Regions from separate parts of the Pseudoalteromonas sp. ABV4_021 genome, predicted to be linked through region 1. Evidence: predicted binding sites of a transcription regulator. Region 1 holds the regulator's gene; each other region holds the start of a gene.
What was found. The regulator sigma-54, encoded in region 1, starts transcription at its own class of promoters, with help from an activator protein. The targets are predictions, from matches to a motif close to GTTGGCACGNNNNTNGNNT.
Positions count from the first base shown of each region.

Region 2: the regulator sigma-54 is predicted to act here: its motif matches at 2,414-2,432, upstream of ACXAFE_RS00445 (TorF family putative porin).
Region 3: the regulator sigma-54 is predicted to act here: its motif matches at 2,125-2,143, upstream of ACXAFE_RS19445 (BON domain-containing protein).

Region 1 is NZ_JBSWVB010000001.1:2,811,262-2,815,951, forward strand. It holds gene lptB (LPS export ABC transporter ATP-binding protein) at 1-516, shown strand, start outside; gene ACXAFE_RS13020 (RNA polymerase factor sigma-54) at 595-2,091, shown strand; gene hpf (ribosome hibernation promoting factor) at 2,114-2,401, shown strand; gene ptsN (PTS IIA-like nitrogen regulatory protein PtsN) at 2,403-2,858, shown strand; gene rapZ (RNase adapter RapZ) at 2,874-3,722, shown strand; gene ACXAFE_RS13040 (HPr family phosphocarrier protein) at 3,738-4,010, shown strand; gene mgtE (magnesium transporter) at 4,134-4,690, shown strand, end outside.
Region 2 is NZ_JBSWVB010000001.1:102,943-107,632, forward strand. It holds gene ACXAFE_RS00435 (fumarylacetoacetate hydrolase family protein) at 1-594, shown strand, start outside; gene ACXAFE_RS00440 (aldo/keto reductase) at 709-1,587, shown strand; gene ACXAFE_RS00445 (TorF family putative porin) at 1,701-2,375, opposite strand; gene ACXAFE_RS00450 (hypothetical protein) at 2,566-3,732, opposite strand; gene ACXAFE_RS00455 (GNAT family N-acetyltransferase) at 3,838-4,690, opposite strand, start outside.
Region 3 is NZ_JBSWVB010000002.1:1,162,192-1,166,881, reverse strand. It holds gene ACXAFE_RS19455 (response regulator) at 1-691, shown strand, start outside; gene ACXAFE_RS19450 (GNAT family N-acetyltransferase) at 772-1,209, opposite strand; gene ACXAFE_RS19445 (BON domain-containing protein) at 1,520-2,089, opposite strand; gene ACXAFE_RS19440 (mechanosensitive ion channel family protein) at 2,363-3,256, shown strand; gene ACXAFE_RS19435 (ferritin-like domain-containing protein) at 3,396-3,842, shown strand; gene ACXAFE_RS19430 (DUF1328 domain-containing protein) at 3,876-4,046, shown strand; gene ACXAFE_RS19425 (hypothetical protein) at 4,096-4,287, shown strand; gene ACXAFE_RS19420 (hypothetical protein) at 4,378-4,690, opposite strand, start outside.

The DNA.
Region 1 (4,690 bases):
CCAATGCATAGTCGCGCCCGTTTAGGCATCGGCTATTTACCGCAAGAATCGTCGATTTTTAGAAAGCTTACTGTGTATCAAAACATCATGGCGATTCTAGAGACACGCAAAGAACTTAATCGTGTGCAACGCGAAGAAGCGCTCGATGATTTATTAGAAGAATTTAACATTGGCCATATCCGAGATTCACAGGGTATGGCATTGTCGGGCGGTGAACGTCGTCGTGTGGAAATTGCGCGCGCATTAGCCGCAAACCCCAAATTTATCCTGTTAGATGAACCTTTTGCTGGTGTTGATCCTATTTCAGTGATAGATATAAAGAAAATAATTGAGCATTTGAAAAATCGCGGTATTGGCGTATTAATAACGGACCACAATGTGCGTGAAACCTTAGATGTATGTGAGAAAGCCTACATTGTTTCTCACGGCGAATTAATCGCATCAGGCACGGCCGAAGACGTTTTAAACAACCAAAAAGTACGCGATGTGTACCTAGGTGAACAATTCAGACTATAGTAATAGTTATAGGCCTTGAATTTGGAATTGAATTGTTAACTAGCGGCTTGAAATCGAAAGAAGGATTAGAATAACTACATGAAGCAATCTTTACAGCTTCGCCTTGGGCAGCAACTAACAATGACTCCACAATTGCAACAGGCTATTCGCCTGCTGCAACTGAGCACGTTAGATTTGCAGCAAGAAATTCAAGAAGCGCTTGACGCCAATCCTTTACTTGAAGAAGACATTGACTACAGTGACGATAAACAAAACAACGAAAACACTGAGTCAAACAAAGACGAATCATTAAACGGCGATGATGTTGAAGCAGCGCCAAGCCAAAGTGAAATTGAATCAAGCGACGCACTTAGCAACGAGAATATCTCTGACGATTTAGCTATGGATGTGTCGTGGGATGATTATATCAGCGCCGCACCTGTTTCTGTCAGTAACGCCCCAGCTCCTGATAACGATACTGTATATCAAGGCTCAACCAGCGAGTCATTGCAAGATTACTTAATGTGGCAATTACGCTTAACGCCGTTCAGCGACACCGACGAGATGATCGCAACCACTATTGTTGAAGCGGTAGACGATTCAGGTTATTTAACACAAAGTAGCGAAGAAATTTTAGAAGCGGTACAGCAATCTGACGACCAAGAGCAAATTGAACTAGATGAAATTGAAGCTGTGCTTAAACGAGTTCAACTCTTTGATCCTGTTGGTATTGCTGCCCGTTCGTTACAAGAATGTTTATTGATCCAGCTCAATCAGTACGACAAAAATACCCCTTGGCTAAATGAAACAAAGAGCGTAATCTCAAACCATATGGAACTTTTGGGGTTAAGAGACTATCGTACCATAATGAAGAAGACCAAACTCAAAGAACCTGAGTTAAAAGAAGTCTTAACATTAATACATAGCCTTAATCCAAAGCCAGCTGAAAGCATCATTCATGAAGAGCCAGAGTATGTTGTTCCTGATGTTTCAGTAAAGAAAATTAAAGGACGCTGGCGCGTTGATTTAAACAACGATAGCATGCCAAAGATCCGCGTGAATGAACAATATGCTGCGCTTACTCGCTCAATGAAATCAAGCACTGACAGCCAGTTTATTCGCAACCATTTGCAAGAGGCTAAATGGTTTATTAAAAGCTTAGAAAGTCGCAATGATACTTTATTAAAAGTAGCCAATTGCATTGTTGAACAACAACAGGCATTCTTTGAATATGGTGACGAAGCAATGAAGCCTATGGTTTTAAACGACGTTGCCGAAATGGTCGAGATGCATGAATCGACTATCTCGCGTGTAACAACGCAAAAATACATGCATACACCACGTGGCATTTACGAGCTTAAATACTTTTTTTCAAGCCACGTTAGCACGGAAAATGGGGGTGAGTGTTCATCTACCGCGATTCGAGCACTGATCAAAAAGCTAGTTGCGGCGGAAAATCCTGCTAAGCCATTAAGCGATAGCAAGATTACCGATTTACTAGCAGAACAAGGAATTAAAGTGGCGCGACGCACTATCGCAAAATACCGTGAGTCGCTATCCATACCACCGTCTAATCAGCGCAAGAGCCTGATCTAGACCAAATAGAAGGAAAATGCTTATGCAATTAAACTTAACAGGTCGTCACGTAGAAATTACTGATTCTTTAAGAGACTATGTCACTAACAAATTTGCAAAACTAGAGAGGCATTTTGATCACATAAATAACGTGCACGTTATTCTAGATGTTGAAAAGTTATCACAAAAAGCAGAAGCAACGATGCACGTTAATGGCGGTGAACTGTTCGCATCTGAAGCACAACAAGATATGTATGCAGCAATCGATGGTTTGGTCGATAAACTAGACCGTCAAGTAATTAAGCACAAAGAGAAACTTTCTCGCCACTAAAATGAAATTAACCGATATTATTGCTGAGGACTGCGCTAAAACCGCGGTCCTTTTTAATAGCAAAAAAAGACTGTTTGAATTTATTAGCGACCTTGCCCATCAGCAAGCACCTGATATTACTTCTCAAGAGTTTCTTGAAGCCTTGCTGCAACGCGAAAAACTAGGTAGCACGGGTATTGGTAAAGGCCTCGCCATTCCTCATGGCCGCATTGATGGCCTACAAAATACCATTGGCTTTTTAATTGTAAATCAGTCACCTATTCCCTTTGATGCTATTGACGATAAAGATGTTGATATTTTTATCGTACTGCTCATACCAGAACAAAAGTGCCAGCAACATTTGCAGACTTTAGCCACCATCGCTGATAAACTAAAAGATAAGCAGTTTTGCCGTCAACTACGTCACGCTGAAAATAATCATCAGCTATATCAAATCATTAGTAGTGAGGCGAGTTAACTAAGGGAGATGTAAGTGCAACTTATTTTAGTCAGTGGTCGTTCTGGTTCAGGAAAAACAGTCGCACTCAGAGTATTAGAAGATCTCGGGTATTATGTTGTCGACAATATTCCTGTTAATTTATTGCCTTCGTTGATCCGCTCAGTTTCAGATAAATACGATAAAATTGCAGTGAGTGTTGATGCTCGCAATATGACTAAAGAGCCAGAGGAAATAGAAGAAGTACTCGACTATTTACCTGGTTTTGCAACGCCAACCTTATTTTACCTTGATAGTGATGATAGCACGCTAATTAAGCGCTTTTCAGAAACGCGCCGCTTGCATCCGTTATCACTGAATAATATCTCCCTAGAAGAAGCAATTGAAGCGGAGAAAAAACTGCTCGATCCTATCGCCTCGCAAGCAGATATTTTTATCGATACAACAGGCTTAAGTGTTCACCAACTTGCCGATAGCATAAGAGAGAAAGTACTCGGTAAAAAATCAAATCAGTTAATTATCACGTTTGAGTCATTCGGTTATAAGCACGGTATTCCAAAACATGCTGACTATGTTTTTGACGCCCGCTTTTTACCTAACCCGCATTGGGAACCAGCACTTAAGCCATTAACAGGATTAGACAAACCAGTGATCGACTTCCTTTCTAGCCAGCCTGTGGTTCATAAATTTGCATGGCAAGTGCAAACCTTTATTGAAACTTGGTTACCACATTTAGAGCGTAATAACCGTAGCTATTTAACCGTTGCAATTGGTTGTACTGGCGGCCAACACCGTTCAGTTTATTTAGCGCAAACACTGGCTGATAGCTTCGCCAAACACCATAAAAACGTAAAAGCACACCATCGTGAGCAAGTAAGCAAATAAGCAGAAGTGACTACTATGCCAGTTGAAAAACGTTTTTTAATCGAAAACAAGTTAGGGCTGCATGCTCGCGCTGCAACCCAACTTGCAAAACTCGCAATGGCATTTGATGCAAAAATTAGTTTATCCCAAGGTAGCAAAACGGCTGAAGCTGATAGTGTATTGGGCTTAATGCTATTAGAAAGCTCGCAAGGTAAAGAGGTGTTAGTGCGTTGTGAGGGGCCAGACCAAGAGCAAGCGTTACTTGCCATAGGCGATTTAATTCAAGCTAAGTTTAACGAAGGCGAATAAACAGCTAACTTAGTTAAAACATTTTTCTGCAATAATGCTACAATAAATTAGACGTAAGTTAACTCTAATAAATCAAAGAGTTGCAATCATTCACTCCAACCTTCAATAAATAATAGGGTGAACATGCCAGAAGCGCTAGAACAAGACTACTCACAAACACAACTACATGAGGTTACAAAAGCCCTAAGTAGCGGCATGTTTGTGCATGTTCGACGCATGTTAGCACATATGCCACCGTGTGATATTGCTTTATTGTTGGAGTCTTCACCGCATAAAAGCCGTACTGTTTTATGGCAATTGGTTGACCCTGATCTGCAAGGTGAAACCCTAGAAGAGCTTTCTGAAGATGTGCGTAACGGTATTATCGCGCAAATGGATCCTGCGCTAATTGCCGCTGCAACGGAAGAAATGGATGATGATGACCTTGCAGAAGTGTTACGTAGCTTACCCGATACCGTATACCAAGAAGTATTGGGCTCAATGGATAAAACAGATCAAGAGCGAGCGACATTTGTTTTATCTTATGAGGAAGAAACCGCAGGTGCTCTAATGAGTACCGATACCATCACGATTCGCCCTGATGTCACGCTTGACGTAGTTTTGCGTTATTTACGCTTAAAAGGCGAATTACCAGAAGGTACCGATGAGCTTTATGTTGTCGATAAAGAAAACAAGTTTTT
Region 2 (4,690 bases), 2.7 Mb from region 1:
GTGGGTCGCAATTATGTTGCCCATGCAGCAGAACTCGGTAATGAAGTACCTACTGAGCCGTTACTCTTTTTAAAACCAGCAAGCAGTATTGTAAATGCGGCAGGGGAAGTGGCGTTAGACCATAGCTTAGGTGAGCACCATTATGAAGCGGAGTTGATGCTGTTAATTGGTAAACCACTCAATAAGGACAATATTGTTGATTATAAGTCTTGTATCGCCGGTTTAGGTGTAGGACTTGATCTTACGTTACGCGATGAGCAAGCAAAACTGAAAGCAAAAGGGCATCCGTGGGAGCGCGCAAAAGCTTACGACAAAAGCTGTCTAGTGTCGCGCTTTGTACCGCTAGCAGAAAATGATTTAACGCACAGTGAATTTTCGCTCTCGATTAATAATGAGCTTCGCCAATCTGGTGATATTAATTTGATGATATTTAAGCTTGAACAGCTGCTATCTGAAATTGTTAGGTACTTCTCATTACAGCCGGGCGACATTGTTTTAACGGGCACACCTGAAGGCGTAGGTAAGCTTAATATTCAAGACAATTTGAGTGTATCTCTTAATGGCGAAACGTTAGCTAATTGCACAATTACTTAGAAAGCAGTTTTCATTTTATTCAAAAAGATTATTTTTTTCTGAAAACGTATGCGAAGCAATGCACTGAGTTTGGCCACACTTTACAATAAGCGCATCTAAACTCAGGAGAATCATATGCAAGAATTTAAATTACCGTCGTTTGTGGCTGGCTTTTGGCGTTTAGATGAGTGGCAGCAGCGCGGGTCTTCTTTAGCGCAATTTATTGAGCAATTGCTAGCGCTTGGCATAGATACGGTGGACCATGCAGATATCTATGGTCAATACCAATGTGAGAAACTCTTTGGTGAGGCATTAACACCTCATTTAAGAGATCAACTTAAGATTATTACTAAATGCGGCATTAAACCTGCGTGGCCTGAAAATGGCTTTGCAGGTAAAACTGCACACTATGACTCAAGTAAAGCAAACATCATTGCCTCGGCAGAGCAATCACTGCGTAATTTCAAAACCGATCGCCTAGATGTGTTATTGATCCATCGTCCTGATTATTTAATGCATGCGGATGAAGTTGCAGACGCTTTTTGTGAACTAAAAGCGCAAGGTAAAGTGCTTAACTTTGGAGTATCTAATTTCACTGTTTCACAGTTTGAGTTATTGCAGTCGCGTTTAGACTTCAAGTTAGTAACCAATCAAATTGAAATGTCGCCGTTACAAATGGGGGCACTTGAAGATGGTACGCTTAACTTATGCCAACAGCATCAAATATCACCTATGTTATGGTCGCCTCTAGCTGGTGGTGGTTTATTTGCTGAAACAGAACAAGCGCAGCGAGTTAGATCTGCATTACAAAGTGTTGCTGAAGAAACTGGGTTAGATAGTGTCGACCAAGCAGCTTATGCGTGGTTGTTAACGTTACCATGTCAACCGAGTGTAATCTTAGGTACTGGAAAGTTAGCGCGTATTCAATCGGCAGTTGCAGCGAGCAAAGTGGGTTTGAGTCGTGAGCAATGGTATCGCGTTTGGCAAGCATCAACAGGTCACAGTGTGCCATAACACTTAGCCTTGGATATTGTGTGCTCAGAATATTTTTAAACGAAATAAAGGTGCCGTCAGGCACCCTTAGTTGTAGCAACTTGGAGTAATTTTAGTTTTAGGTTCAAAAGAACTTAGAGTTCAAAGTCCATGGCAAAGCCAACATAGACTTTTAAGTCATCGTCTGCATCTAAATCTGTTTGTGCAATACCAAAGGTAAAACCGCCTTTGGCAATGCTAACACCGTAGTCAATATAGCTGTCGTCTTCGCCATACCACTCTGCAACGGTATCACCCATCGAATTACCAATGTGGAATGTCAGTTCGGTTTCATTTAAGACTTCAAAAGTTGCGTTTAGCTCTAGGTAAATCATATCTTCTTCTGAAGTTGCACCAGATTGCGCATTACTAAGGTAACTTACTTTACCTTCTAGCCAGTTCCAGCTTAGGGCACCATAAAGCTCACCAAAGTCGATTGAGTCAACCGCATCTGGGTATGCGTAATATACATAGCCCACGTCGTAACCAATCTCACCCATTTCGCCAGCAAAGCCTGCGTATAAATCGAGTTCATAACCTGGCTTATCACCACCAAAGTCAACATTCGATGCCCACGTACCCGCATAAAACCCAGATTCATGACCGTAGTCAATACCGCCTGATACTTGAGCATTATCACTGGTTTGTGTGATGCCACGCCATAAGTAGTTGGAAGATGCAGCTGCATTTGCTGTTACTTCTGCATAACCAGCTGCAGAAAAAAGAGTGATACTCGTAGCTGTGAGAGTTGAGAGTAATTGTTTTTTCATAATATTCCTAAAATTGTAGCGCTGAGTTAACTGTTTATTAACAAATCTTGTGCCTAAACTAAAAAAATTAACGATATCAAAGTACTAGTAAGGAATTATGGTTTTGGTAAGATGAGTATATGAAAATAATGCACTAACTCGGTGCGTGAAAATCACAAGGTGCACAAAAACTGCGCACCTTGTTTTGTGATTAGCCGAAAATAGTACGCATCAGGGTGATGGTTTCATCAACGCTACGACCAGCAGCAACTTCTTTTACAATAGAATCACGCATATTTTTAATATGTTGTGGCATATCTTCTGCTGCCAACGCACGATCAACCAATGCTTCAGCTGATTCTTTTCCGCGTTTACGGCCACCTGATTTCTCTGAACTTACGCGTTTCGGTTTATGAAGTGCTTTGTAGTAATTCGAGTTTTCTTTGGCATCGTCACTGTAATAAGCAAACCAACACGGTACTAATGCCTTGTATTGCCAAAGTGCCTGTTCTTCTTCGGCCTCTGGTGTTGCAGCAATAAACCAAGGTTGTTTATGAATTGCCATAACAATGTCGTGCCAGTAACGGTCAAAATCTTGGTTGTTTAATCTTACAAGGCCAAACGCTTGGCATAAAACATCAAGGCTTGCTGCTGTTACTGGGGTGAAAAAGTCAGGTCGACGCATTGCAAGTAAACGGGTTGCTGGTGCAAGTGTAGCTTTTTCATTATCAACGGCTGCAAACGCAGTAATATAACCACGCACAAAGTCCATGTAGTTTTCTAACGTGATATCGCCTTCAAGTGGAATATGATTAAGCGCTTCATTTAAGTCAGTACAGCTGGTGGCAATTACATTATGCAGTGCTTTAGCGGTTTTAGTTGACGCAAACCATTCAACATCAAATTGATAGATGCTCGGATCATGTTTGGCCGTATGTTTACCGACAAATGCCAGCTTGTCTTCTTCAATCATATCAACCAGAGAGGTTTCACGAATACTCTCAATATGTTTAAGCAGTGCAATTTGCTCATCTAGCACAATGCGCTCTTTATTTTGCTGAATTGAATCAAATACAACTGGCCAAGGCGCAATACGTAGCGTTTTAATTTGGCTAATGCCAATACCCGCCTCTAGCTGTTGCTGAATTTTCTTTAAAATTGGCAGCTGGTTTGGTTCAAGTAGGTCAAAATTTACGCGTTTGCTTACAACATCAATTAACTCATAACACCAGCCAGCAAAATCTTCGGGGTGGTTACTTACTTTTACGGCCATTAAGTTAAGGCTAACATCTGGAATGAGTTTTAAAATATTTTGGTAGATGTTTGCTTCCACTTCAGAAAGTGGCATTTTCGACGGCGACGTAAGCAATTTTTTCATAATTAGTAAGTGACCCCAATATAATATTAACAATGTCCTGCAAAGCGTTACACTAAGCGGGCTGTGGATCATACTGAGATCTAATTTTGATGCAATATTGACTTCTTAAATTTCGCGCCTGAGTAAACTAAAAACTTGAAGGTCATGGGTTTTATTTTTCCAAACACCTTTTTCACGCATCACACCATCCAAATGAAAACCAAGTTTGGTAAACAACATTGTCGAAGCCGTGTTTTCTGGTAGTACTTCCGCTTCAATACGATTTAAAGAGGCGATATGGGTAAACATCCATTTTGTCATAGTAGTAATAGCATTGGATGCGAAACCTTGTTGCCAGAAATCAGGGTGGATCTCGATGCTAATTTTCGCTGTGCGTATTGCAGAATCATATTTGTATCCACAACTGCCAACAATTTGTTTACGCGAGTTGCACTGTATTAACCAGCGATGCCCGTTACCTTGTCTGCGTATTAGTTCATCTTGCTCAATAAGTGTTTTTGCTTCTGCTAGGCTTTTCATCGTTGGAAGATCGTAAAACTCACACACCTTTGAATTAGAAAAAAGATGGAAAACAGCTTCAGCCTGTGCCTGTGTTTGTTCAACTAACGTGAACTTGTCGGATGTGATTTCAGGAAAGTTATCAATACTTAGGTGAATTAAATGATGCCCCCACTTTTCATATCGTTTCTGCTCTACAAGACCAAGATTAGTGAGTATTTTATGTGATGCGGTATTAGCAACATCTACCTCACCAACAATATAAGAAAGGCCGAGTTGGTTAAATGCGTATTCAAGTGCAGCGCGACTTGCTTCCATGCCCAAGCCTTTGCCCCAATATTCTGGCAGCATACGGTAGCCGATATCCGGTGCATTTAACTCAGGTTCATATTTTAAGCCACAAAACCCAATAACTTGGTTGTTTTCTTTAAGGACCAAGGCAAAGCGCGCATAGCCAACC
Region 3 (4,690 bases), on a different contig from region 1:
TAGTAACACAGGTGCAAAGGTTGCCTGTGCAAATAACGGGCTCGATGCCGTTAACTTAGTATGCTCAGACGAGCAGGCGTTTGATCTTATTTTTATGGATTTGCATATGCCTGAAATGGGCGGTAGAGAAGCTATTGTGACGCTCAGAAAGCAAGGTATTAACACACCGATTATTGCCCTCACCGCAGCAGCGCAAAAAGACAATATCGATACTCTGTTAGCGCTTGGTTTTGATGGCATTATTACCAAGCCAATTAATACCGAATTGCTTTACCAGTCTCTTGAAGCGCATTTGCAAGCAAAACCATGCACCAGCGAAAAACCCGCTTCTTCCGCTAATGAAAACGCAACTAAACAGCGTATTTTAGTGGTAGAAGATGATAAAAACACCCGTGACTTAATGTGTTTGCTGTTTGATTCTCTTGGCTGTGAAAGTCACAGTGTAAGCGGTTTTAGCGAATGCTGTGCCTTGTTAGACAACGACACCGCATTTGATACGATTTGCCTCGATTTAAACCTGGCTGATGGCTCGGGTTTAACCCTTGCAAGTGAAATAAAGGCAAGAGAGTGTGGTGCCAACCTAGTTATTGTTAGCGGTAGCGAACCACCCGCGGAGGCGCTTGCCAAACACCAAATTGAGCATGTGATCTTAAAGCCTGTGTCGTTAGCAGACTTAAAACAAGTGATTTAGTACGCTAGCTTTAGGTGATGCGCTAACTAAAATGGGGCAAGTTTTCACTAAAAACCGCCCCTTTTTCATAGTATTGCAAACTAAAGCGATATTATTGCGAGCATGTCTTCGTCGTCTTCATCCATGCCCACTTCTTGAAAGCCAAAACTTGAGTAAAAGTCTTTCGCTACAGGATTTTTAGGGTTATAGCATATTTCAATCTCACACAGCCCCCGCGTTAACTTAATCGCGTCAAGCGCTTGATTTAATGCGATTCTGCCAATGCCTTTATTTTGATATTTGTGATCTATCATAAAGCGCCAAATCGACACTTTTTCTGGCGATTCTTGCACCCACATAAAAAAGCCAACAGCTTGGTTATCACAATAAATTGCTTTGCAGGTATAGCCAGAGTTGTAATGCGATTCAACCAGCGACCACATATTACACGCCACGTAATCTTGCTGATCTTCTGTTACATCTAAATCACACACTAACTCATAATTTGAACTGGTTATTTCTTTAAGTACTACGTCCATATACTCTCTAACTGATATACCTAGAGAAAAATGAACTCTAGGTCAATTTACAAATAACCTGAACGCAGGTTCAGGTTAAATAAAACAAGAAGTTAGTAGACCACACAGATTACTAAAGAGTTCAAAACAACTGCTAAACGACATGTGTTAAGTGCTTAAAACATTGAAGATGGGTGCCAGTAACTTAGATGTTGGTTACTGGCATTTGATAGTTACACGAATAAAAGCGCAAATTGATTTACAAGAAAGATGCTGGCATAAAAAAAGCACCTTTCGGTGCTTTTTTAGTAGTGCAGTAATTGGGACAGGATTAAGACTGTTTTACAACGCGAAGGTTATCTTCTACGTTTTCAACGTCGTCTGCGTTTTTAGCAATTGTGATTGCTAGTTGCTTTTCAGCTTCTGAATCAACTTCACCCGTTAAGGTAACGTTTTGGCCTTCAACATCAACGTCAATGCTCGTACCGCTAATATCTGTATCGAACAGTAAGCGTGTTTTAATTACCGTTGCAATTTTTGCGTCTACAAAGTCAGACTCAATTTGACCATCGTCTTTTTCTGACTTGCTTTTGCTATCTGGTAGCACTGTTAAACGGTTTTCAACTTCTTTAACGCCGTCGATACCAATAACTAACTCTTGTGCCAGCTTTTTATCAACATCGTGATTTACTTTACCCGTAAGTGTTACCACACCTTTATCTACATCGGTGTTAATATCAAACGAATTTAGCTGTGTATTGAAAAGTAAGGTTGCTTCAGCTTTACCATCAATCCAAGCGTCGCTTGCTTCTTTTTCCCACTGGTTGTCTTTCGCGTTTACTGAAAGAGCAGTTGTAGATAAAACAGTAACTAGTGCAAGTGTATTAAATGTACGATTCATAATAAATTTCCTTTTTGCTGAGTTCGATTTACTTAAAGCACTTCACATGCCAGAATTTTTAACATTAAATATCAACAACTTAATAAAACTCAGACATTTACCAATGTAGCATTTACATAACCAGTGTGAAAAAAATCCATGTACGTTTTACACAAATACACAGTGCCATTATTACAAACACCTCACAACACCTTAGCCTTACTCAATTTAGCTACGCTGGCATATAAACTGCGTAACCCAAAGTAACGTCATTACATTATTAAAGGAGCTGTTATGTCGATTACATTGGAGAAGTTTTGGTCTCTTATAAATGAAAAGCTCACCCACTGGCTTGAAATAACCATAAAGAATTTGCCCAACATGGTGATTGCGCTCGTAATCTTTATCGTATTTTTAATGTTATCCAAATGGATATCGGGCTGGATAAAGAAGTTACTTAACCGTATTTTTGAATCATCGCAAATTGCTGGCCTTATTACAGGTATTTGTCGCATGGTGATAATTGTTATTGGTTTCTTTTTCGCGCTCGACATTATGGGGCTATCAAAAGCGGTAGCATCATTACTTGCAGGAGCAGGCATTATTGGTCTTGCCATTGGCTTTGCTTTTCAAGATATGACGGAGAACCTAATTGCAGGCATTGTAATGGGTATTCGTAAACCCTTTCGCGTTGGCGACATTATAGAAGCCGGCGATACCTTTGGCACAGTCGAGCGCATTAATCTTCGCAACACCTTAATAGAGAACTTTTATGGACAAATGGCCATAGTGCCCAACAAAATCCTGTTTAAGAACGAGCTATTAAATTATTCGAAACTGCGCAAACGTCGTATAGAAGTACCTGTGGGGATTTCTTACGCAGACGATGTAGATAAAGCACGAGACGTACTTACCGACGCGATTAATGATCTTGATGGCGTAATCAAACAATCTGAAACCGCCGTTTATGCCAGCGAGTTTGCTGACAGCTCAGTAAACCTACTTGTATGGTTTTGGATAGACTACCCAGGCGAGGTTGGCTTTATGGAAATGCGCCACAAAGCGGTTGCTACTATTCATAAAACACTTGAGCAAAACGACATCCTTATTCCGTTCCCAATCCGTACGTTAGACTTTAACGCAAAGGGTGGCCACTCTTTGCAAGATATACAGAGTCAAGATAAGTAAAAACTTCATAGTGCCTGTAAATGTGTCGCAGGCACTTTTCCATAAAAACCGACAAGCATTTGATTTTAAATAACTTTATTTTTGGCACACGCCATGCATTAATAGATTGAACCGTTAAGAAAATTGAAAAGGAGCATTTATGTCAAACTCAAATTACAACTTAACCCCGGTAAAAGAGCTTGTGAAAGTTTTAAATGGCGGTATCGAATTTTATAAAGAAGCCAAAACAAAAGTCTCTAGCCAAAGTCTTGAAATCATCTTCGAGCGCATGATTTCTGAAAAAGAGCGTGCCGCGGCTGAATTACAACCTTTAGTAGTACTTGATGAAGGTGAAGTCGAAACGGATAACGATTTCATGGTGTCATTACGTGAAACATACACAAAAGTGCTCTCGGTGATAAGCACAGACAAAGAGCACACGTACATCTCACAACTTGAAGAAGTAGAGGACCGCGTTCTTGAAAAAATTGAGGCAGCACTAGAAGAGCCTCTGCCAGCGCCTTACTTCAGTACGCTTAAGCTAATTCAAAACAGCATGCAAGCATGTCACGACGAGATGAAAGCACTACAAGAAGTAACCGCTTAATATTTTGAACTTAACCCAAATTAAGGAGGATGTATGCTTGGTTGGTCACTAACATTTATTGTTTTAGCCATTGTTGCCGCTCTTTTAGGATTTGGTGGCATTGCAGGCGCCGCAGCGAGTATCGCGAAAATTTTATTCTTTGTATTTGTCGCACTATTGGTACTGTCGCTGATTTTACCCAGAGTAAGGGCACCTAAGGCCTAAGCGGGCCAAAAACCGCTAATACTCAATTAATTTTATAAGGAAAAATATCATGAAAACATTAATGACAATGACAAAAGTAATTGCACTTGGTGCCGTATTTACACTAACAGGTTGTTCTGAAGGCCCAGCAGAAGATGCAGGCGAGCGTATTGACGAAGCCATCACTGACGCGCAAAACAAAGCCGAAGACCTGTGTGAAAAAGCGAAAGAAGAGATTGGCACTGAAGAACAAAACTGCTAATAGCTTTGCAACCACAGAGTTTATTAATCTGATTTAAACCCCAACGAGTAGGCCTAAGCGACTATCATCATCCCCAGATAGTCGCTTTTTTTAATCTGCGCTTTGAGTAGTTAGCTCATTAAACGTGGCAAGCAATTTATCCAACACAAACGGATCACTATTAGCGTGATCAAAGCTAATACTTAGGGGAACGCTCGGCTCTCCATTAATCGTTTTGCGCTGACCGAAATAAAATAAGGGGCGCCCTGTTTTTAATTTGTTTCGATGTATTTGAAATGACGAAAATGCCATATTAGGTAGATTGCCAATAAACGGACACAGTGCCCATACTTCCTGTGGCAATACTTCTAGTTTTGCGTCATTACAATCCACAGATTTGCGATAATAACGCGCAAACTCAGGC